3 regions of the Streptomyces sp. NPDC032126 genome follow, and region 1 is predicted to be linked to each of the others. Evidence: riboswitches for the same ligand, from Rfam matches in the RefSeq annotation. Region 1 holds a riboswitch; each other region holds the start of a gene.
What was found. Region 1 has a riboswitch for S-adenosylmethionine ahead of ACZ5NW_RS21090 (amino acid ABC transporter permease). Riboswitches for the same ligand answer to the same signal wherever they lie in the genome.

Region 1 (7,666 bases):
AGATCCTCGCCCGGGCCGGAGCGGTGTCGAAGACCTACGCCCCCGCGCCGACGTCGATCGCGAAGTCCGCCGCCGATCTGTGGCGACAGGGCGTGCTCGGCCCGGACTTGGCGATCTCGCTGCAGCGGGCCGGCATCGGTCTCGCGATCGGTCTGACCGTGGGCATCGTCACCGGTGTGCTGGGCGGGCTGCTGCGCAGCGGCGAGTACCTGTTCAACGGCGTCGTCCAGGTGCTCAACACGATCCCCCTCCTCGCCGTACTGCCGCTGATGATCGTGTGGTTCGGCATCGACGAACTCACCAAGGTGCTGCTGATCTCCTTCGGCGCCGGCGTCCCGATGTATCTCAACCTGTTCGCGGCGATCCGCGGTGTCGACCAGCGGCTGATCGAGATGGCGCGCACGACGGGCGCCGGGAACTGGCGCCTGGTGACGCGCGTGCTGGTGCCCGGAGCCCTGCCCGGGTTCCTGGTCGGCCTGCGGTTCTCCCTGGCGTACAGCGTCCTCGGCCTCGTCGCCGCCGAAACGGTCAACGCCGACAAGGGACTCGGCTTCCTCATCACTCAGGGGCAGACCTACCTCCAGACCAACCAGGTCTTCGTGGGATTGGTGATCTACTCGCTCCTCGGTCTGCTCGCCGACCAGTTCGTCCGGGCTCTGGAACGGGTGCTGCTGCGGTGGCGACCCGGATATGAGGCGTCATGAGCGGCACCATCGCGTCGGAGCCCCGCCGGCGAACCGGAGCCGTCGTCGAGCAGGTGGTCCGCCGGTTCGGTGACCGGGTCGTGCTCGACCACCTCGATCTCACCATCGCCGACGAGGAGTTGGTGATCCTGCTCGGCCCCTCCGGCTGCGGCAAGAGCACCCTGCTGCGGCTGCTGGCAGGGCTCGACCGGCCCGACGGCGGGCGCGTGGAGGTTCCGGCACGGCGGGCGATCGTCTTCCAGGCCGACCGCCTGCTGCCCTGGCAGCGGGTCCTGCGCAACGTCACGCTCGGCCTGCACGGCCCCGACGCGGACGAGCGGGCCCGCGAGGTGCTCGCCGAGGTCGGTCTCCCGGGCCGTGAGAAGGCATGGCCCAAGGAGCTCTCCGGCGGCGAGGCCCAGCGGGTGTCGCTCGCCCGTGCACTGGTGTCGGAGCCCGAACTCGTCCTGCTGGACGAGCCGTTCGCCGCTCTGGACGCCATCACCCGGCTGCGCATGCACGACCTCGTCCGCGCGCTGCGCAGCAAGCACCACGCGGCCATGCTGCTGGTCACCCATGACGTCGACGAGGCGATCGCCCTGGCGGACCGCGTCGTCGTCATGAGCAACGGCCGCATCGGCGCCTCGCACGAGGTCGGCCTCTCCGCCGCGGACCGCGAGTCGAGCGCGGCCCGCGAGGAGCTCCGCGCCCGCCTCCTGGGCGACCTCGGCCTCGCCGGACAGCACTGACCTTCCCGAACACCCTCACCCAGCACAGAAAGACACGACAACCCATGCGAAAGAGAACGACCAGACTCATCGGCGCCGTCGGTTCGCTCACCCTGGCGGGTACGCTCGCCGCCTGCGGATCCTCCTCGGACTCCACCCCGCCGCTGAGCAAAGCCGTCGACGCGAGCGAGGCCCAGCACCCCGAGTGGAGCAAGTACACCTTCACCATCGGCGACAACGGCGGTGACGGCAGCCAGGAACTGGCGCGGATCACCGGCGCGTTCGACAGCGCGCCCTACAAGGTGAAGTTCGCCCGCTTCACCTACGGCCCGCCGCTCGTGCAGGCCGCCGCCTCGGGCGACATCGACCTCGGCAGCGTCGGCGACGTGCCGCCGATCACCGGCGCCGCGAAGGAGTACGGCTTCAAGGTCGTCGCGGTCAACCGCTCGCTCACGCCCACCCAGTCCAACGAGAACATCATCGTTCCCAAGGGATCGTCGCTGACGTCGCTCAAGGACCTCAAGGGCAAGAAGATCGCCGTCCCGCAGGGCAGTTCGGCCCACGGCCTGGCCCTCAACGCACTCAAGAGCGTCGGCCTCACCCCCAAGGACGTGAAGCTGGTGTTCCTGGACCCGGCGGCCGGCGCCACCGCGTTCAACACCGGCAAGGTGGACGCCTGGTCGATCTGGAATCCCCAGTCCGCGATCGCGGTCAAGAACGGCGCGCGCATCCTGGCGAAGGGCCTGCCGCCGATCGACCAGACCAGCAGCTACTACGTCGCCAGCGAGAAGTCGCTCGACGACACGACCAAGCGGGCGGCGCTCACGGACGTCCTGAAGCGGCTGGCCAGCGAGTTCGCCTGGGCGATCAAGCACGAGGACAAGTACGCCGAGGCCCTCGCCAAGGAGGAGGGCATCCCGCTCGACGACGCCAAGGCCTCCGTCAAGGCGTTCGAGACCCGCGTGACACCGGTGGAGACGTCGGACATCGCGGCCGAGCAGAAGCTCGCCGACGCCTTCCTGGAGGCAGGCCAGATCACCAAGACGGTCGACGTCAAGTCGATCACCGACAACCTTCTTCCGGCCGGCTACGACAGCTCCAAGCTGAAGGTCACCTCATGAGCGCTCCACGACGTCAACTCCATCTCAACGCCTTCCTCATGGAGGCGGGCCACCACGAGGCGGCATGGCGGCTCCCGCACAGCAACCCCCGCGCCGACTTCGACCTGCGGCACTGGATCGAGCTGGCACAGCTCGCCGAGAGCGCCAGGTTCGACTCGCTGTTCCTGGCGGACGGCCCGGCCCTCATCGGCACCGGCGAGTTCCGGCCCCCGGGCCAGCTCGAACCACTGACGCTGCTCACCGCCCTGTCCCAGGCGACCAGCAGGATCGGCCTCATCGCGACCGTGTCCTCGACCTACAACGAGCCGTACAACCTCGCCCGCCGGCTCGCCTCCGTCGACCACGTCAGCGGCGGCCGCGCCGGCTGGAACATCGTCACCTCGGCCGGCGCCGACGAGGCCGCCAACTTCGGCCTCGACGACCGCCCCGGCCACGCCGAGCGCTACGCCCGGGCGGACGAGTTCCTGAAGGTGGCCAAGGCGCTGTGGGACAGCTGGGAGTCCGAGGCCGTCGTCGCGGACAGGGCCACGGGACGCTACGCCGACCCCGCGCGCCTGCACCGGCTCGACCACCGGGGCCGCCACTTCAAGGTGGCCGGCCCGCTCAATGTCGAGCGACCGCCGCAGGGTTACCCGCTGCTCGTCCAGGCCGGCTCCTCGGAGGACGGCAAGGACTTCGCGGCCCGCCACGCCGAGGCGATCTTCACCGCCCACACGACGTACGAGCGCGCGGCCGGCTTCTACGCCGACATCAAGACGCGCACCAGGGCGGCGGGCCGCGACCCGGACGGCGTCATCGTCCTGCCGGGCATCGTCCCGTACATCGGGTCGACGGAGGAGGAAGCACGGGCGCTCGCGCGGCAGTTCGACGAGCTGCGCGTCCCGGAGTACGGACTGCGCCAGCTGGCCGCCGTGTTCGAAACCGAACCCTCCGTCTTCGAACTCGACGAGCCCCTACCGGACTTCATCCTCGCCCGGCCGAAGCTGGAGGGCTCACAGAGTCGTTCCGACCTGATCATCGAGCTCGCGGTGCGCGAGCGGCTCACGGTCCGCCAGATCATCTCCCGGCTCGGGGGCGGCCGCGGCCACTTCGAGTTCGTCGGCACGCCCGAGCAGGTCGCGGACGTGATCATCACCTGGTTCGAGGGCGGTGCGGCGGACGGCTTCAACATCATGGCGCCCGCGCTGCCGTCGGGCCTGGCGGCCTTCATCGAGCACGTGCTGCCGATCCTGCGCGGCAAGGGTCTCTTCCGAGAGGAGTACGAGGGCACGACGCTCCGTGAGCACTACGGGCTGCCGGTCCCCGCGAACCAGTTCCATGACTGACCCGCCTTGCCGGCCCGACCGGCTCCCCGGGCCCGGTCCGCGCGCGACTCCCGCCGCTTCCCCAACCTGAAGCGGCGGGAGTCCGCCCGCGCGCCCGCGCACGTCACGAGAGGAAGGCCCACGACGCCGGCGGGGCCGGTGGGCGTCCGCGATGCGGGACGGCCCTCTTGACGTCGATGCCGGGTGGATCGACACTCACTGTGGGAATCCTAGTGAACAGGTAGGGAAACATGAGGCGCCTGGAGTCGGTCACCGTCCGCGTGATCCGTTCGCCTCTTCTGACCTCCCGCCGTCACATCGATCTGCTGCGCGTCTGCAGCGCGATCAGGTCCCAGGGCTGAGCCGCGCCCGTCCCGTGCCGGCGGCGCCCCGCGAGCAGGGCTCGCACCCGCCCGGCGCCCACGGCTGAGCCGTGCTCCCTCGAAAGACGTCGCTTCCGCCGCGCGTACGTCCGCGCCCGCTCCCGGGGAGAGTCATGACCGTCACACCGCTGGCCGCCCACGCCTCCGACCGACCCGCACCCGCCTTCCGGGGCCGGATCGGCCGGGACGCGCGCAGCGGCCACTACGCCGTTCCGGGCCGCTACCGCCTGCATCTGTCGACCGCCTGTCCCGACGGCCTGCGCATCGCCATCACCCATGGCCTGCTCGGCCTGGACACCATCTGTCCCGTCACCTTCCTGCCGCCCGTCCCCGACCGCCCCGAGGGCGGCCACTCGGCGCTGCGGCCGCTGTACGAGGCCAGCGCCCACCGGTACGCCGGTCCGGCCGTCGGACCGGTGCTCAGCGACGACTGGTCCGGACGGATCGTCAGCACCCACGCCCCCGACATCATGCGCGACCTCGACCGCCGGTTCGGCGGTGACCGTCTCCCGCTCTACCCGTGCGGCGCGGAGCCGGAGATCGCGGAGGTCGAGCGGATGTGCGCGGGGGGCGTCGAACAGGCGGCGCAGCGCGCCGGATCGGCCGGCGGCGAGCCGACGGAACGCGGCCTGGCGCTGACGACGCTGCTGGAGACGCTGGGCGCCCTGGACCGCGGGCTCGACGGACGCACCTATCTGATGGGCGATCACATCACTGCGGCCGACGTCGAGTTGTGGGTCACCCTCGTCCAGCTCGACACCGTGCACCGTTACCATTTGGACGCCTCCGCCGTCCAGGGCATCGCCGGCCACCCCGCCCTGTGGGCCTACGCCCGCCGCCTGGCCGCCCACCCGGCCTTCGGCACCCACCTCGACCTCGACGGCATCCACCGCCGTCACCACGCCCGCTGCCAGGGCCTGGAGGCGGCCGGAGCGGCCGTCCAGATCCTGGACTGGGCGGCACACTCGACCCCTTGACCGTTCCACCTGGTGGACCGGCGTTGACATGTGTTCGGGCCATTGACTTAACTACGGCCCAGAACGGTCATGAGTGTCGGCGACAAGCCCTGGCTGGCTGACCGGCAACCCTCGCATCGCGGTGGGGTGCCCCAGGTGACGACCGGACCGAAGACGCTTCGGTAAGCGCGAGGCCCACAGGGCCGGAACAGTGACGGTGACTCCATGTACGCAGCTCCCAGAACGGCAGCACGCCGCTCTCCGGGCTGCGTACGGCCGTACGCGAACCCCCTCGTCGCCGATCGTGCCGTCGATCTGCTCCGCGTGAACAGCGCACTGTGTACCGCACCGGGCCGCGCCCGCTGTCGGGGCTGACACCTCCCCGCAGTCCCCGCACCCCCTGACGAACACCGCCCGCGCGGTGTGCCGTTGTCCTCCTCGCCCCGGGTACCTCGCCGTCGTTCGCGCTCCCGCGCGCCGTCGCGCTGCCGGGGTGTTCCCACCCAGCCGGAGCCCACCATGAGTGAACCCCCTGGCGCCACCGTGACCCTCCCCGAGGCACGGCCCGCCGACGAACCGCCGAAAGCCCTCACCGCCCAGCGCGTACTGCCGCTCCGACGGCCGGGACGTTGGATCGCCACCGCGGTCGTCCTCGTGCTGGTCGCCCAGTTCGCGCACGGACTGGTCTCCAACCCCTTCTACCAGTGGGACCGCTTCGGCTACTGGTTCCTGCGGCCGAACATCCTCGACGGACTCCTCATCACCCTCGAAGTCACCGCCTACAGCGCCGTGCTGGGTCTGGCCGGCGGCATCCTGCTCGCCCTGGCCCGGCTGTCGAAGAGCCCGGTGCTGCGCGCGGTCAGCTGGACCTACGTGTGGGCGTTCCGCTCCATCCCGCTCATCGTGGTGCTGATCTTCCTCTACAACTTCAGCGCCCTGTACAAGACGCTGAGCATCGGTGTCCCCTTCGGCCCGGCCTTCTTCAGCTTCGACGAGTCCCGGCTCGCCACCGACATCGCCGTCGCCGTCGTCGGCCTGAGTCTCAACGAGGCCGCCTACGCGGCCGAGGTGGTCCGCGGCGGCATCCTCTCCGTCGACCAGGGCCAGCACGAGGCGGCCTCCGCCCTCGGTCTGCCGAAGGGCTACCAGTTCCGCAGGATCGTCTTCCCGCAGGCGCTGCGCTCCATCATCCCGAACTACGTCAACCAGCTCATCGGCCTGATCAAGGGCACCTCGCTGGTCTTCTACGTGTCCCTGCTCGACCTGTTCGGCACCGCGCAGTCCATGGGCTCCACGTACCCCGGCGACATCGTGCCGCTGCTGCTGGTCGTCACCGTCTGGTACCTGATCCTGACCAGCGTCGTCTCCGTCGTCCAGTTCTACGTCGAGCGGTACTACGCCCGCGGGGCCACTCGCACCCTGCCGCCGACGCCGCTGCAAAAGCTCCGCACCGGTCTCACCGACCTGCGGGCCCGTATCCGCCGGGAGGCCGCCGTATGACCGCCAAGACGCTCGACGCCCTGGCGGACGTCGAGGCCGCCACCGTCGAGGTCCACGACGTGCACAAGTGGTACGGCACCCACCGCGTGCTGAACGGCGTCGACCTGACCGTCCGCCCCGGCGAGGTCACCGTGATCCTCGGCCCCTCCGGTTCCGGCAAGTCCACCCTGCTGCGGGTCATCAACCACCTGGAGAAGCCCGAGATCGGCTACGTCAGCATCAACGGCGAGCTGATCGGGGTGAAGCGGCAGGGCGACCGGCTGAAGGAGCTCAGCGAGCGGGCCATCCTCACCCAGCGCGGCCGGATCGGGTTCGTCTTCCAGAACTTCAACCTGTTCCCGCACCTGACGGTCCTGGACAACGTGGCCGCCGCCCCGGTCGCCACCGGCCGGCTCGGCAAGCCCGAGGCCCAGGCACTCGCGCGGGAACTCCTCGGCCGGGTCGGTCTCGCCGACAAGACCGGCGCCTACCCGCGCCAGCTCTCCGGTGGCCAGCAGCAGCGCGTGGCCATCGCCCGCGCGCTCGCCCTGCGCCCCGGCGTCATCCTCTTCGACGAACCCACCTCGGCCCTCGACCCCGAACTCGTCGGCGAGGTCCTCGCCGTCATCAAGGACCTGGCGACCAGCGGCACCACCCTCGTCATCGTCACCCACGAGATCGGCTTCGCCCGCGAGATCGCCGACCGGGTCGTCTTCATCGACGGCGGCAGGATCATCGAGCAGGGCCCGCCCTCCGAGGTCCTCGACCGGCCCCGGCACGAGCGCACCAGGGACTTCCTCAGCAAGGTCCTCTGACCCGCCGCACCCCTCGACCTCCCCCCACATCGTCCTCACCACCTCCAGCGACAAGGAACAGCCATGTCTGCCCACTTCACCCGACGCAGCCTGATACGCGGCATCACCGCGGCGACCGCCGTCGCCTCCCTGGCCACCGGGCTCGCCGCCTGCGGTGGCGACAGCGACGCGGCCACCGCGGCGAGCGACACCGCCGG
Region 2 (7,666 bases), on a different contig from region 1:
GCTGTACCCCGTGGGGCGGACGTCCTGGGCGGCGGTCAGCGCGGACGTGAAGAAGCGGATCGGCTCCGCCGTGGCCCCGGGGGGCAGCCCGGCGTCGGTGCTGAGCGAGTTGCAGACCGAGGCGATGACGGCGGACAGCTCCGCCACCGGGTGAGCTAGCGTGCGGGTATGGAGCTGGAGCGGATTCTCGCCATGGAGCGGCGCAGTTTTGCCGGTCCGGGCGCCAAGGAGCGGGCCATACGGGAAGAGCTGGGGCTCGCTCCCGTGCGCTACTACCAGCTGCTGAACGCGCTGCTGGACGACCCTCGGGCGCTGGCCATGGACCCGGTTACGGTCAATCGGCTGAGGAGAGTCCGGGAGACCCGGCGTTCGGAGCGATGACCCCTCTATGGTCGAACCCATGGGAACTCTGCCTACTCCCGTCACCTCCGCCGGGCGCGACGCCCTCGACGCCCTTCTCGCGCGGCCCCGGTCCGCTCTGATCGCCCTCGACTTCGACGGGACCCTCGCGCCCATCGTCGAGGATCCCGAGAGCGCCCGGGCCCATCCCGATGCCGTGCCCGTGCTGGCCTCGCTCGCGCCACACGTCGCCGCCGTCGCCGTCGTGACCGGGCGGCCCGCCGACGTCGCCGTGCGCCACGGGGGGTTCGGCGGGGTCGGCGGCCTGGAGCGGCTGCATGTGCTCGGGCACTACGGGGCCGAACGATGGGACGCCCGCACCGGGGAGATCACCGCCCCCGACCCGCATCCCGGTGTCGCCGCCGTCCGCGAGGAGCTGCCCGGCGTCGTCGAGGGCACCGGGGTGTGGGTCGAGGAGAAAGGGGGGCGGGCCATCGCCGTGCACACCCGCAGGGCGCCCGATCCCCAGGGGGTGTTCGACGCGCTCCGCGAGCCCCTGACCGCCCTCGCCGCCCGGCACGGACTGGTCGTCGAGCCGGGGCGGATGGTGCTGGAGCTGCGGCCGCCCGGGATGGACAAGGGCGTCGCGCTGACCCGGTTCGTACGGGAGGTCGGCGCCGGGGTCGTCGTCTACGCCGGGGACGATCTCGGGGACCTGCCCGCCTTCGCCGCCGTGGAGAAGCTGCGGTCCGACGGCGTGCCCGGGCTGCTCGTGTGCAGCGGCAGCGCCGAGGTCACCGAACTGTCCGAACGCGCCGACCTGGTCGTCGACGGCCCGGCCGGGGTCGTCGCACTGCTGCGGGACCTCGCCGCTCAGCTCGGCTGAATCGCGCGCAGCGCCTCGAGCTGGTCCAGGAACCACTGCGCCGGGGGCAGGGCCGTCGCCGCCGCCGCGAGTCTCTTCGAGCGTTCGGCGCGCTCCTCCGGCTTCATCGTCAGGGCCTCGTGGAGCGCGTCGGCCGTCTCCAGGATGTCGTAGGGGTTCACCACGATCGCGTCGTCGCCCAGCTCCCAGTACGCCCCCGCCTCCCGCGACAGCACCAGCGCGCAGCCCCCGTCCGACACCACCGGGACCTCCTTGGCGACCAGGTTCATGCCGTCCCGGATCGGGTTGACGAGGGCCACGTCCGCGAGGCGGTACGCGGCGAGGGAGCGGGCGAAGTCGTCCTTGAGGTTCAGCAGGACCGGGGTCCAGCCCGGGGTGCCGTAGCGCTCGTTGATCTCCTGCGCCACTCGCGCCACCTCGGCCGTGTAGTCGCGGTAGACGGCCAGGTCCTGGCGGGAGGGGTAGGCGAAGGCCACATGGACGACCCGCTCGTGCCACTCCGGGTGGTCCTCCAGGAGCTGCCGGTACGCCAGCAGGCCCCGCACGATGTTCTTCGACAGCTCCGTGCGGTCGACCCGGACGATCGTCCTGCGGTCCCCCTCGCCGCCGATCTCCTCCCGCAGCTCCGCGATCCGCTCCTCCACGTCCGGCTGGTGGGAGCGGGCGCGCAGGAACTCGGCGTCGGCGCCGAGCCCGTACACACCGATCCGGGTCCTGCGCACCGGAGGGACGCCGTCACGCAGGTGTTCGACGGTCTTGACCGGGTCGCCCGCCGGCCAGCTCAGGGTGATGTCGCCCCGGCCGGTGGCCTCGGCGCAGGCCATGAAGGCACGCGCCCAGCGATAGGTCAGGAAGCCGAGCTGGTCCGCACCGAGCATCCCCCACACGAGCTGCCCGCGGATGTCCTCCGGGAGGATCTCGAAATACTCCACCGGCGCCCACGGCGTGTGCGAGAAGTGACCGATGCGCAGGTCGGGGCGCAGGTCACGGAGCATCCCGGGGACCAGACAGAGGTGGTAGTCCTGGACGAGGACGGCCGCGCCCGGCGCCGCCTCCTGCGCCAGCGCCTCCGCGAAGGCGCGGTTGTAGCGCTCGTACGACGCCCACCGCCGCCGGAACTCCGCGTCGAAGACCGGCTCCAGCGGGGTCTGGTACAGCATGTGGTTGATGAACCACAGGACGGAGTTGGCGATGCCGTTGTAGGCGTCCTCCAGCACGTCGGCGGGGACGGCCAGCATGCGGGTGCCGGGCTCGGCCACCCCGCGCCGTACCGCCTCCCGGTCGCCGTCGGACAGCGCGGCGCACACCCAGAGCGCGCCGGCCTCCGGCCCGATCGCCGACAGCCCGGAGACCAGCCCGCCCCCGCCGCGTCTGGCCGTGAGCGAGCCGTCCTCCCGCACTCCGTACGAAACCGGGCCGCGATTGGACGCGACCAGCACCTCAGCGCCGTGCGTGGAAGCCATACGCCTCAACTTAGCCCTACCGCGAAACGCTCAAACGTACGGTTCCGCTCGGTGGGCGACCGTATACGGAGACGTACCGGCTTCAGGCCACCTTGCGGGCGGCGTACTCGGCGATCTCCACCATGGGCGGCCGCTCCTCCGTGTCGACGGAGTACGTGCGGGGTTCGAAGCCCTCCTCGCCCCGCTCGAACTGGGTGAGGGAGGGGCGGACGAGGTGACCGCGGGCCAGCCGGAGCTGGGCCGTGCGGTAGATCGCCGCCGCCATCCGGCCCAGCGCCTGCCCGTCCTGGTGACGGTGCTTGCGCACCCCCACGTCGACCTGCGCCAGGGCGTCCAGACCCACCAGGTGCAGGGCGTCCACCAGCATGCCCAGCTCCACGCCGTAGCCGACGGGGAAGGGCAGCTGCTCCAGCAGGCCGCGGCGGGCCGCGTACTCGCCGCCGAGCGGCTGCACGAAACCGGCCAGTTGCGGCCAGTGCATGTTCAGCAGCGGGCGGGCCATCAGCTCGGTCACCCGGCCGCCCTGGCCCGCGGCGCCGGCCAGCGGACGGTCGTACATGCCCTTGACGAGATCCACGCCCGGGTCGGTGAACAGCGGGCCGACGATCCCGGTGACGAAGTCGGAGGAGAACTCCTTCAGGTCGGCGTCGATGAAACAGACGATGTCCCCGGTGGTGACCAGCAGGGACCGCCACAGCACCTCGCCCTTGCCGGGCAGGGCCGGGATGCGCGGCAGGATGTCGTCGCGGTGGACGACCCGGGCACCCGCGGCGGCGGCGACCTCGGAGGTGCGGTCGGTGGATCCGGAGTCGACGACGACGATCTCGTCGACCAGCGGCACCTGCCGCATGAGGTCGTGGCGGATCACGGCGACGATGTCCCCGACCGTCTCCTCCTCGTTCAGCGCGGGGAGCACGACGGACACGGTCTGCCCGGTGGCGCGCTTGGCCGCCATGACCCGATGGAGCGGGCGATCGGCGACGGACCAGGAGCGGGTGGCCAGCCAGCGCTCGACTTCTTCCAGCACAGTCAGCGGCTCCTCACGGGTTGTCTCGCGGTTCGGACGACTCTCTCAACTGTCCTGGCCGTCGGTTACAGTCTTGAACAACGCTGATGACCATCGCATGTCGGTGGATGTCGGCGCCCAAAAAGTTCATACCGCTCATCCAGAGGGGCAGAGGGACACGGCCCGATGAAGCCCCGGCAACCCTCCAGTCGGTTCTCGTAGATCAGTGTTTGATCGTTCCGCGAGGCTCCCGGCTAGGGAAGGTGCCAAATCCGTCTCACGGCGAGGTGCGTCGTGAGGAAGATGAGGAGAAAGGGCCTCGCCTCACATGGCTGCGCAGACTGTTGCAAGCACCACTGATTCCACCGTAGACCTCGGTCCCGCCGCGGCGCTGAGCTGTCGCGAGTGCGGCCACCGCGTGCCGCTCGGCCCGGTCTTCGCGTGCGAGGAGTGTTTCGGCCCGCTCGAGATCGCCTACGACTTCTCCGCGTACGACAGCGAGGAGCTCCGCAAGCGCATCGAGGCGGGCCCCGCGAACATCTGGCGGTACGCGCCGCTGCTGCCGGTCCCGGCCGACGTGGCCGACAAGCCCAACATCAACCCCGGCTGGACCCAGCTCGTCAAGGCCGACAACCTGGCGCGCGAGCTGGGAGTGACCGGCGGGCTGTATGTGAAGGACGACTCCGGCAACCCGACGCACTCCTTCAAGGACCGCGTCGTCGCCCAGGCGCTGGAGGCCGCGCGGGCCTTCGGCTTCACGACCCTCTCCTGCTCCTCCACGGGCAACCTGGCCGGTGCCGTCGGCGCCGCCGCCGCCCGCGCCGGCTTCCGCTCCTGCGTGTTCATCCCGCACGACCTGGAGCAGGGCAAGGTCGTCATGGCCGCGATCTACGGCGGCGAACTCGTCGGCATCGAGGGCAACTACGACGATGTGAACCGCTTCTGCTCGGAGCTGATCGGCGACCCGGCCGGCGAGGGCTGGGGCTTCGTCAACGTCAACCTGCGGCCGTACTACGCCGAGGGCTCCAAGACGCTGGCGTACGAGATCTGCGAGCAGCTCGGCTGGCGGCTCCCCGACCAGCTGGTGGTGCCGATCGCCTCCGGCTCCCAGCTCACCAAGATCGACAAGGGGCTCCAGGAGCTGATCAAGCTCGGGCTCGTCGAGGACCGGCCGTACAAGATCTTCGGCGCGCAGGCCGAGGGGTGCTCGCCGGTGTCGGTGGCCTTCAAGGCGGGGCACGACGTGGTGCGGCCCCAGAAGCCGAACACCATCGCCAAGTCGCTGGCGATCGGCAACCCGGCGGACGGCCCCTATGTGCTCGACATCGCCCGCCGTACCGGTGGTGCGGTGGAGGACGTGACCGATGAGCAGGTCGTGGACGCGATCAAGCTGCTGGCGCGGACCGAGGGGATCTTCGCGGAGACCGCCGGCGGTGTGACGGTGGGTGTGACGAGGAAGCTCATCGAGAACGGTCTTCTCGACCCCACGCTCACGACCGTCGTACTGAACACCGGTGACGGCCTCAAGACCCTCGACGCGGTGGCCGGCACCGGCCTCACCGCCACCATCCGCCCGAACCTGGACTCCTTCCGAGAGGCTGGCCTCGCATGAGCGTCAACGTCCGCATCCCCACCATCCTGCGCACCTACACGGGCGGTCGGGCCGAGGTCTCCGCGGAGGGGGCGACCCTCGCCGAGGTCATCGCCGACCTGGAGAAGAACCACACCGGCATCGCCGCACGGGTGCTCGACGACCAGGGCAGGCTGCGCCGGTTCGTGAACGTCTACGTCAATGACGACGACGTGCGTTTCGAGCAGGGCCTGGAGACGGCGACCCCGGACGGCGCGGGTGTCTCCATCATCCCGGCCGTCGCGGGCGGCTGATCATTACCTTCGGTAACGGGAGTTACCGAGAGTTCATCGAATTGCCCCCTCCGTGAGAGAAGCGGAGGGGGCAATTCTGTGTGATTGAGCGCGGTACAGTTGGGGAACGCGCTCCCGGCCCCCCGGTTGGAAGCCCTTGATTTCTGCCTTACACCCGACAAGAAGTAGCCAAACTGTGCGCTTCTTTCGCGGCTTTTGTTCCCTTTGTGGGGCCCGACTTGACCCGAAGTCAGGGCAATTGTCCCCACATTCCGGGCCTGTCGTGCCCAGAATTCTCGTCCGATTGACCTGTTGCAGACGGCAGTTGGACAGATACATTCAGCCGCGGTCGACGCGTTCCGGCGCACGCCCCCAACCAAGACTGGGGGGTGAGGTCTGACCCGGATCCGCGAAGTGTGGATCTGTGCAAGGGCCAGTAATAGGGGAGTTAGGCATGGCTCAGGGCACCGTCAAGTGGTTCAACGCGGAGAAGGGGTACGGCTTCATCGCGGTCGACGGTGGTGCGGACGTCTTCGTCCACTACAGCGCGATTCAGATGGACGGCTACCGCACCCTGGAAGAGGGCCAGCGGGTCGAGTTCGAGATCTCGCAGGGCCAGAAGGGCCCGCAGGCCGACATGGTTCGCGTCACCGCCTGAACATTCATTTCCGCGAAGGGCCCGCACCCGTCATGGGTGCGGGCCCTTCGCGCTGCCCGGAGCCGGCCGGGGAGCCGCCGACACGTGGGCCGCAGGGGGTCCCTCTGCGAGAGGCGCTTGCACTCGGCAGGGGCGAGTGCTAATCATTGGCGTTAGCACTCTGAAGGTGAGAGTGACAAAGAAGGACCGGGTCGGTGAGGCCCGCAGGCCGGGTGGGGCAAGGAACCACGAGGCAGGCAGGCCGTCCGTCGCGGGCGCGGGCGCGGTCCGAAGGAATCACCCCCAGTCCTGGAGGGACCACTTCACATGGCCAAGATCATCGCGTTCGACGAGGAGGCGCGGCGCGGCCTCGAGCGCGGCATGAACCAGCTCGCGGACGCCGTGAAGGTGACGCTCGGCCCCAAGGGCCGCAACGTCGTCCTCGAGAAGAAGTGGGGCGCCCCCACGATCACCAACGACGGTGTGTCCATCGCCAAGGAGATCGAGCTCGAGGACCCGTACGAGAAGATCGGCGCCGAGCTGGTCAAGGAAGTCGCCAAGAAGACGGACGACGTCGCCGGCGACGGTACGACCACCGCCACCGTCCTCGCCCAGGCGCTGGTCCGCGAGGGCCTTCGCAACGTGGCCGCCGGTGCCAACCCGATGGCTCTGAAGCGCGGTATCGAGAAGGCCGTCGAGGCCGTCTCCGCCGCCCTCCTGGAGCAGGCGAAGGATGTCGAGACCAAGGAGCAGATCGCTTCCACGGCCTCCATCTCCGCCGCCGACACCCAGATCGGCGAGCTCATCGCCGAGGCCATGGACAAGGTCGGCAAGGAAGGCGTCATCACCGTCGAGGAGTCGCAGACCTTCGGTCTGGAGCTTGAGCTCACCGAGGGCATGCGCTTCGACAAGGGCTACATCTCCGCCTACTTCGCGACCGACATGGAGCGTATGGAGGCCGTCCTCGACGACCCGTACATCCTGATCGCGAACTCGAAGATCGCGAACGTGAAGGACCTGCTCCCGCTCCTGGAGAAGGTCATGCAGTCGGGCAAGCCGCTGCTGATCATCGCCGAGGACGTCGAGGGCGAGGCCCTGTCGACCCTGGTCGTCAACAAGATCCGCGGCACCTTCAAGTCCGTCGCCGTCAAGGCCCCGGGCTTCGGCGACCGCCGCAAGGCGATGCTGAACGACATCGCCATCCTCACCGGCGGCGAGGTCATCTCCGAGGAGGTCGGTCTCAAGCTCGAGAACACGACCCTCGACCTGCTGGGCAAGGCCCGCAAGGTCGTCATCACCAAGGACGAGACCACCATCGTCGACGGCGCCGGCTCCTCCGAGCAGGTCGCGGGCCGCGTGAACCAGATCCGCGCCGAGATCGAGAACAGCGACTCGGACTACGACCGCGAGAAGCTCCAGGAGCGCCTGGCGAAGCTCGCGGGCGGCGTGGCCGTCATCAAGGCCGGTGCCGC
Region 3 (7,666 bases), on a different contig from region 1:
CGACCGCAGGCAAGCGGGCTGACCGCCTCACATGACCGACATGAAGCTGTCACACACGAACTGGAATGCCGGTTCGCCAAACACCCGTTCTGGCTGACATGACTGTTGGAGTAGCCCTCAACGCGTCCGACGCCCCAAACCAGGTCGACGCCACCGTGCGGCTGGCCCAGGAGGCCGCGGCAGCGGGTCTGCGGTCGGCCTGGTTCGGGCAGACCTTCGGCGCGGACTCACCCCAGCTCGCGGCCATCGTCGGGCGCGAGGTGCCCGCACTGCAGGTGGGCACCTCCGCGATCCCCGTCTTCGGTCGCCACCCGCTGCTCGTCTCCAGCCAGGCCCAGACCGCCCAGGCCGCGACCCACGGCCGCTATCACCTCGGTCTGGCCCTGGGCACGAAACTGCTGACGGAGACCGGCTTCGGCCTGCCCTTCGAACGTCCCATCGCGCGCCTGCGTGAATTCCTCACCGCTCTACGGCAGTTGACCGAGACCGGCACGGCCGACTTCCATGGTGAGCTGCTCACCGCCACCACCCCGATCCCGGCGCGTGTACCGGGCGCGGAGAACGGCGTACCCCTGCTGGTCGCCGCGATGGGGCCGCAAGCACTGCGGGTCAGCGGTGAGCTGGCGGACGGGATCCTGCCCTATCTGGCGGGACCGCGGGCCCTGGACGAACACATCGTCCCCGCCCTGACCGCCGCGGCCGAGGCAGCCGGCCGTCCCTCGCCCCGGATCGTGGCCCTCGTACCGGGCGTGGTCACGGACGACGTGGAGTCGGTGCGGGCGAAGGCCACCGAGAACCTCGCGTTCTACGAACGCATCCCGTCCTACGCACGCGTCATCGAACTCTCCGGCGGCCGACGCGCCGCCGACCTGGCCGTGATCGGCGACGAGAAGGCGGTGGCGGCCGAGGTACGGCGTTACCGCGACGCCGGGGCCACCGAGGTCGTCTTCTCCGGCACCGAGATCGCCGGAGAAGCGGACCGCCGACGCACCTGGGCACTCCTCGGCGAACTGGCCGAATGAGTACGCCTGTCGGGCCACCGGCCCGGCCCAACGCCCTCCACCCTTCAAGGAGAACTCATGACCACCGAGGCCACCGCAACGGATCTCCAGGCCTTCATCGACAACTGGCGGGAGTGGCACGACGCCCACGAGGCCCGGCTCGCCGCCCCGCACGGGTTCCTGGCGATCACCGGCCTGCACTGGCTCGACGACCGGCCGCAGCGCTTCCCCGACGCGCCCGGCACCTGGCGCACCGGCCCCGACGGAGTCGTCGTGAACCTCGCCGACGGTGAGGAACTGGTCGTCGACGGAACGCCGGTGCGGGGCGAACACCACTTCGGTGTGCTTCCCGAACGCGGCGGCGTCGACGCGGTCTGGGGCGACGCCGTCATCGAGGTCGCCAAGCGCGGCGGCAACGACATCGTCCGCCCCCGGCACCCGGACGCGCCGCTGCGTACGGCGTTCACCGGGACACCGGCCTACGCGCCCGATCCCCGGTGGGTCGTGAGCGGCCGCTACCTTCCCTTCGACGAGCCCCGCCCGACCACCGTGGGCGCCGCGGTCGAGGGCCTTGAGCACGTGTACGACGCTCCGGGCAGGATCGAGTTCGAGCTCGACGGACGTCAACTGTCCCTGACCGCGTTCCCCGGACATGGTGCTGGCCGGCTGCTGGTGCTGTTCACGGACGCGACCTCCGGAGTCACCACCTACGCCGCCAACCGCTCCCTGGCCCTCGAACCGCCCGCCGCCGACGGCAGCGTCGTCCTGGACTTCAACCGCGCCACGAACCTGCCGTGCGCCTACACGGACCTGGCCACCTGCCCACTGCCCCCGGCCGAGAACCGCCTTCCGGTGGCGATCGAGGCGGGCCAGAAGATCCCCCGCGAGCGCGGCGGGTCCTGAGCCGCGCTCAGTCCTGCACGGCGTCTCGGGCGGACAGCTCATGGGGAACGCGGCTGAGCCCCGCCCGTGCACGCCCAGGCACGGCTCGTCCCGGTTGCGGCATTGACGCACGACAAGTCCGCTCCGTACGATCAAGAACGGCATTGAGTGTCAGCGTCAAGCCCTGGCTGGCTGACCGGCAACCCTCCCGCGCGGTGGGGTGCTCCAGGTGAAAGCCCGGCGGGATCATCGATGATCCCGCAAGCGCGTGGCCCCCTTGAGCGGGCCCGGAGATGGGGAGGACCGGCATGCGTCGTCACAGCGATGACCTCAGCGCCTCCTTCGCCGTCGCCACGGTGTTCTCCCGGCTCTCGCGCCGCCGGCACATCGACCTGAAGCGCTCGACCAGCTGTCTCTGTCAGGCCTGACGGGCGTTCCCACCGCCGGTCGACGTCCGGCACCGGTCGTCGCCGCACCCGTCTCCGCCTGATCCCGCTCTTCTGCCGGATCCCCGTTTCCCCTGATCCCTGTCTGCACAGCGCTCCCCGCCACCGGCACCGCGCCGGCCGGGGCCGCACAGCCATGCGCGCCCGTGCCTCGTACGGCACCCCGTGCCTGGTGACATGAGGAGGAGAACCACTCCGTGACAGCACTTCCGGATTTCAGATCCCCCCGATGGGCGACGCTGACCGCCCTTCTCACCACCAGCGTGCTGCTGACCGCCTGCGGATCCGGCTCCGACGGCTCCGGCGACAGCAACGGCAAGCCGACGTCCGGCGGCACCCTGACCTTCGCGGTGGGTTCGGACGCCGGCTGCGTGGACCCGCAGCAGGTCGGCAGCAACGAAAGCATCTACTCGGTACGCCAGACCGTGGACTCCCTGACCGACCAGGACCCCGAGACCGGCAAGATCGTGCCGTGGCTGGCCAAGAGCTGGGACATCAACTCCGACGCCACCCAGTTCACGTTCCATCTGCGCCCGGGTGTCACCTTCAGCGACGGCTCCCAGCTGACCGCGCAGGTCGTCAAGGACAACTTCGACGCCGTGCCGAAGCTCGGCGCCCTCGGCGTCCTCGCCCAGGGCTATCTGAGCAGCGTCAAGAGCACCACCGCGGTGGACCCGCTCACCGTCAAGGTGACCTTCAAGGAGCCCAACGCCCAGTTCCTCCAGGCGACTTCGACCCACTCACTGGGCATCGAGTCGTCGGCGAGCGTCAAGAAGACCCCGCAGCAGAAGTGCAGCGACGGCGTCGTCGGGTCGGGGCCGTTCGTGCTGAAGCAGTACGTGCAGAACCAGTCGATCACCCTGGCCAAGCGCACCGGATACGCCTGGGGCTCCTCGCTGTGGTCCAAGAAGGGCGAGGCATACCTGGACAAGCTGGTGTTCAAGGTCGTGCCGGAGGCGGGGGTGCGGGCCGGCAGTCTTCAGTCCGGGCAGGTGGACGCGATCAGCAGCGTCGGCAAGGCCAACGAGGCGGCCCTCAAGGGCGGTCAGGTGACCCTCCTGCGCCGGGCCAACCCGGGCGTGGTGTTCGGGCTGGGGATCAACAACTCGCGGCCCGTCCTGAAGGACGTGAAGGTGCGCCAGGCGATCCTCGCCGCCGTCGACCGCAAGCAGATCGCCGATACCGTGTTCCCTACCGGCACCAAGCCGGCGACCAGTGTCCTGGCGCACACCACGCCCGACTACACCGACCTCTCCACGGACCTCGCCTTCGACGCGGCCAAGGCCAAGTCCCTGCTGGACGCGGCCGGTTGGCAGCCGGGCAGTGACGGCATCCGCGCCAAGGACGGCAAGAAGCTCAGCCTGGCCATCAGCTGGTTCCCCAACGCGGCCACCAACCAGCCCGCACTGGAACTCGTCCAGCAGCAGCTGAAGGCCGTCGGGATCGACGTGACGCTCAAGCAGGGCCAGGTCAGCCAGTTCGCCACCACCCTCCAGGGCGGCGACTTCGACCTGGTGTGGGGCAACGTGACCCGCTCGGACCCGGACATCCTGCGCAGCTCCTTCTCCACGCAGCTGGCCAACTTCTACCGCCTGCCCGCCAGTTCGCTGGACACCACACTGTCCGGGCAGGCCGCGACCACGGACACGGCCAAGCGCAAGCAGCTGGTGGCCGAGGCGCAGAAGCTGATCGTGCAGAACGCGTACAACGTGCCGGTGGTGGAGCTCCAGACCCAGCTGGCCGTGACGAAGAAGGTGCACGATCTCGCCTTCGACTCGGGCAGCCGCATCCAGCTGCACGACACCTGGATCGGCTAGCGCATGCGCCGCTATGTGATCAAGCGACTGGCGCAGGCGGTCGGGGTGCTGTGGGCGGCGTACACGGTGTCGTTCCTGGTGCTGGACTTCCTGCCCGGTGACCCGGTCACCGCGATGGCCGGTGCCGGGATGGACTCGGGGGACGTCGACCCGGCCCGGCTGGCCGCGCTGCGGCACGAGTACGGCTTCGACAAGCCGATCCTGGCGCAGTACGCCGACTATCTGGGCCGGGCGGTGCGCGGGGACTTCGGCGACGCGGTCTCCACGGGCCGCCCGGTGACCTCCACGCTGGCCGACGCGCTACCGCAGACCCTCCAACTGACCGGTGCCGCACTGCTGTTGGCGGTGCTGCTCGGCGGGGGTCTCGCGGTGGTGGCGACGTACACCTCGCGGCGGTGGCTGCGGCAGCTCCTGCTGTCGCTGCCCCCGCTGGGGGTGTCGGTGCCGACGTTCTGGGTGGGGCTGCTGCTCGTCGAGGTGTTCTCCTTCCGGCTGCACTGGTTCCCGGCATTCGGCAACGACGGACTGCGAGGACTGGTGCTGCCCGCCGTCACGCTGGCGATCCCGACCGGCGCGCTGGTCGCCCAGGTGCTGGCCAAGAGCCTGCTCACCGCGCTGGACCAGGCTTACGTGGAGACCGCCCGGGCCAAGGGCGCCGGCCGGTGGCGGGTGCATCTGCGGCACGCGCTGCGCAACGCGTCCCTGCCCGCGCTGACCGTCGTAGGCCTGCTGGTCGGGCAGCTGATCGCCGGTTCGGTGGTCGTCGAGACGGTGTTCTCCCGCGACGGCCTCGGCCGGGTGACCGCGGCGGCGGTCACCGTGCAGGACATCCCGCTGGTCCAGGGGGTGGTGGTGTTCGGGGCGCTGATCTTCGTGGCGACGAATCTGCTCGTCGACCTGATCTATCCGCAGCTCGACCCGCGGATCGTGGTGGCCTCGGACAGAAGGGCGAGCTTCGCATGAGTCAGAGCCTTGTCGACGACATCGACGACCCGGCCGACGCCGCCCTCGGCCTCGCCCGGCCGGTCGAGACAGGACCGAAAACGGCCTCGGCGCCGGGCCGCCGTGCGGACCTACGGCGGTTCCTGCTGCGCCGCCCCGGTCTGCTGCTGTCGGGGACCGTCCTCCTCCTGGTGGTGCTGGCCTCGTTCTGGCCGGACCTGTTCACCTCGCAGGACCCGTTGAAGGGGGTGCCCTCCGAGAACTTCCGTGCTCCGAGCGGCAGTCACTGGTTCGGTACGGACGAACTGGGCCGCGATGTCTTCTCCCGTGTCGTCCATGGTGCCCAACTCTCCCTCAAGGCAACGATCATCGCGGTCCTGGTCGCGTTCGTGGTCGGCGGACTACTCGGCGTGGTCGCCGGGTTCGTCGGCCGCTGGGTGGACGACGTACTGATGCGCTTCGTCGACGTCCTGCTGTCCATTCCCGCGCTCTTCCTGTCGCTCGCCCTGGTCACCGCGCTCGGGTACGGGACGGTGAAGGTGGCGTTCGCGGTCGGCATCGCCAGCGTCGCCTCGTTCGCCCGGGTGGCGCGGGCCGAGGTCCTGCGGGTGCGGCAGGCGGTGTTCGTGGAGGCGTCACGCGCGTGCGGGGCCCGCTGGTACTCGGTGCTGGGCCGGCATGTGCTGCCCAACGCCGCCGGCCCGGTGATCGTCCTGGCCACCCTGGACTTCGGCACCTCCATCCTGGCCGTGTCGGCGCTGAGCTTCCTCGGCTACGGCGCGCCGCCGCCCGCCCCGGAATGGGGGACGTTGATCTCCGACGGCCGCAACTACCTCGCCAACGCCTGGTGGCTGACCGCGCTGCCGGGGCTGACGATCGCCGCGACCGTACTGGCCACCAACCGCATCGCCCGAGCGCTGGACGGCGAATGGTCCCGGCAGCGATGACCGACGAACGTGAGAACGGTGAGGACGTGACCACACCACTGCTGGAGATACGCGGCCTGTCCGTGTCGTACCGCACCCGCGGCGGCACGGTCCCGGCCGTCCGGGGCGTGGACATCGATGTCCTGCCCGGGCAAGTGACCGCCGTGGTCGGCGAATCCGGCTCGGGCAAGAGCACGACCGCCCACGCCGTCACCCGCCTGCTGGCGGCCAACGGCACCATCGACGCGGGCACGGTCCGCTTCGGCCGGCACGACCTGGCCACACTGTCGGAGGCGGAGCTGCGCACCGTGCGCGGCGCGCGGATCGGGCTGGTCCCCCAGGATCCGACGGTCTCCCTGAACCCGGTCAAGCGGATCGGCGACCAGGTCGCCGAGGTGCTGCGCATCCACGGCCTGGCGACCCGCCGCTCAGCCCCGGCCGAGGCGATCGCCGTCCTGGACCGGGCCGGGCTGCCCGACGCGGCCACCCGCGCACGGCAGTACCCGCACGAACTGTCCGGCGGCATGCGCCAACGCGCCCTGATCGCCATCGCCATCGCGGCCAGACCCGAGCTGATCATCGCCGACGAGCCCACCAGCGCGCTCGACGTCACCGTGCAGCGGGTCATCCTCGACCATCTCCAGCGCCTCACCGAGGAGTCGGGCACCGCGGTCCTGCTCGTCACCCACGACCTCGGGGTCGCCGCCGACCGAGCGCAGCGCCTGGTGGTCATGTCCCAGGGCAGGGTCGTGGAAGCGGGCCCGACCCATGACATCCTCGCCAACCCCCAGCATGAGTACACCCGCCGACTGCTGGCCAGCGCACCGAGCTTGACCACCGCCCGGCCCCGCACCCCGGCCTCCGCGCCGAAGGCCGATGCGGTCCCCCTGGTCGAAGTCCGCCATCTCGTCAAAGAGTTCAGGCTGCCCCGCACCGGGGACGGCCCCCAGGTCCTGCGCGCGGTCGACGACGTCAGCTTCACGCTCCATCGCGGTCAAACCCTCGCGTTGGTCGGTGAGTCGGGCTCGGGCAAGTCCACCACCGCCCGCCTGGCCCTCCGGCTCACCGACGCGAGTGCCGGACACATCCTGTTCGACGGCAGCGACGTCACCACCGCGCGCGGCGCCCGGGCCAGAGAGCTGCGCCGCCGCGCCCAGCTCGTCTATCAGAGCCCCTACGCCTCCCTCGATCCCCGCTTCTCCATCGGCGAGGTGATCACCGAGCCGCTGCGCGCCTTCAAGGTCGGCGACCGCACGTCCCGGCTCGCCCGGGCCCGCGAACTGCTCGACCGGGTGGCACTGCCCGCCGCCACGCTGGAGCGCCGTCCTGCGGAGTTGTCGGGCGGGCAGCGGCAGCGGGTGGCGATCGCCCGCGCCCTCGCCCTCTCCCCCGACCTGGTGGTGTGCGACGAGCCGGTCTCCGCGCTCGACGTGTCCGTACAGGCCCAAGTCCTGGACCTGCTCGCCGAGTTGCAGGCCGACACGGGGGTGGCGTACCTCTTCATCTCCCACGACCTGGCCGTCGTACGCCAGATCGCGCACCAGGTCGCCGTCATGCGGTCCGGCCGGATCGTCGAGACAGGCCCGCCGGAGGAACTGTTCACCCGCCCCCGCCACGCGTACACCCGCGAGCTGCTCGCGGCGATCCCCGGC

Region 2: it holds a riboswitch for S-adenosylmethionine, as region 1 does, so the genes downstream of both, thrC (threonine synthase) here and ACZ5NW_RS21090 (amino acid ABC transporter permease) in region 1, are expected to answer to the same signal.
Region 3: it holds a riboswitch for S-adenosylmethionine, as region 1 does, so the genes downstream of both, ACZ5NW_RS08055 (putative leader peptide) here and ACZ5NW_RS21090 (amino acid ABC transporter permease) in region 1, are expected to answer to the same signal.

Annotation. Positions count from the first base shown of each region.
Region 1 covers NZ_JBVIMA010000005.1:355,752-363,417, reverse strand. The annotation lists gene ACZ5NW_RS21120 (ABC transporter permease) at 1-704, shown strand, start outside; gene ACZ5NW_RS21115 (ABC transporter ATP-binding protein) at 701-1,432, shown strand; gene ACZ5NW_RS21110 (aliphatic sulfonate ABC transporter substrate-binding protein) at 1,477-2,532, shown strand; gene ACZ5NW_RS21105 (LLM class flavin-dependent oxidoreductase) at 2,529-3,857, shown strand; gene ACZ5NW_RS21100 (putative leader peptide) at 4,088-4,198, shown strand; gene ACZ5NW_RS21095 (glutathione S-transferase C-terminal domain-containing protein) at 4,333-5,196, shown strand; SAM riboswitch class IV at 5,262-5,370, shown strand; gene ACZ5NW_RS21090 (amino acid ABC transporter permease) at 5,695-6,675, shown strand; gene ACZ5NW_RS21085 (amino acid ABC transporter ATP-binding protein) at 6,672-7,469, shown strand; gene ACZ5NW_RS21080 (transporter substrate-binding domain-containing protein) at 7,533-7,666, shown strand, end outside.
Region 2 covers NZ_JBVIMA010000012.1:20,942-28,607, reverse strand. The annotation lists gene ACZ5NW_RS34020 (ABC transporter substrate-binding protein) at 1-154, shown strand, start outside; gene ACZ5NW_RS34015 (DUF3263 domain-containing protein) at 169-381, shown strand; gene otsB (trehalose-phosphatase) at 401-1,225, shown strand; gene ACZ5NW_RS34005 (alpha,alpha-trehalose-phosphate synthase (UDP-forming)) at 1,213-2,688, opposite strand; gene ACZ5NW_RS34000 (glucosyl-3-phosphoglycerate synthase) at 2,771-3,715, opposite strand; SAM riboswitch class I at 3,848-4,004, shown strand; gene thrC (threonine synthase) at 4,023-5,306, shown strand; gene ACZ5NW_RS33990 (MoaD/ThiS family protein) at 5,303-5,578, shown strand; gene ACZ5NW_RS33985 (cold-shock protein) at 6,012-6,215, shown strand; gene groL (chaperonin GroEL) at 6,522-7,666, shown strand, end outside.
Region 3 covers NZ_JBVIMA010000001.1:1,895,209-1,902,874, reverse strand. The annotation lists gene ACZ5NW_RS08070 (NtaA/DmoA family FMN-dependent monooxygenase) at 1-22, shown strand, start outside; gene ACZ5NW_RS08065 (LLM class F420-dependent oxidoreductase) at 99-1,022, shown strand; gene ACZ5NW_RS08060 (DUF1684 domain-containing protein) at 1,080-1,904, shown strand; SAM riboswitch class IV at 2,044-2,156, shown strand; gene ACZ5NW_RS08055 (putative leader peptide) at 2,192-2,311, shown strand; gene ACZ5NW_RS08050 (ABC transporter substrate-binding protein) at 2,527-4,146, shown strand; gene ACZ5NW_RS08045 (ABC transporter permease) at 4,150-5,109, shown strand; gene ACZ5NW_RS08040 (ABC transporter permease) at 5,106-6,035, shown strand; gene ACZ5NW_RS08035 (dipeptide ABC transporter ATP-binding protein) at 6,032-7,666, shown strand, end outside.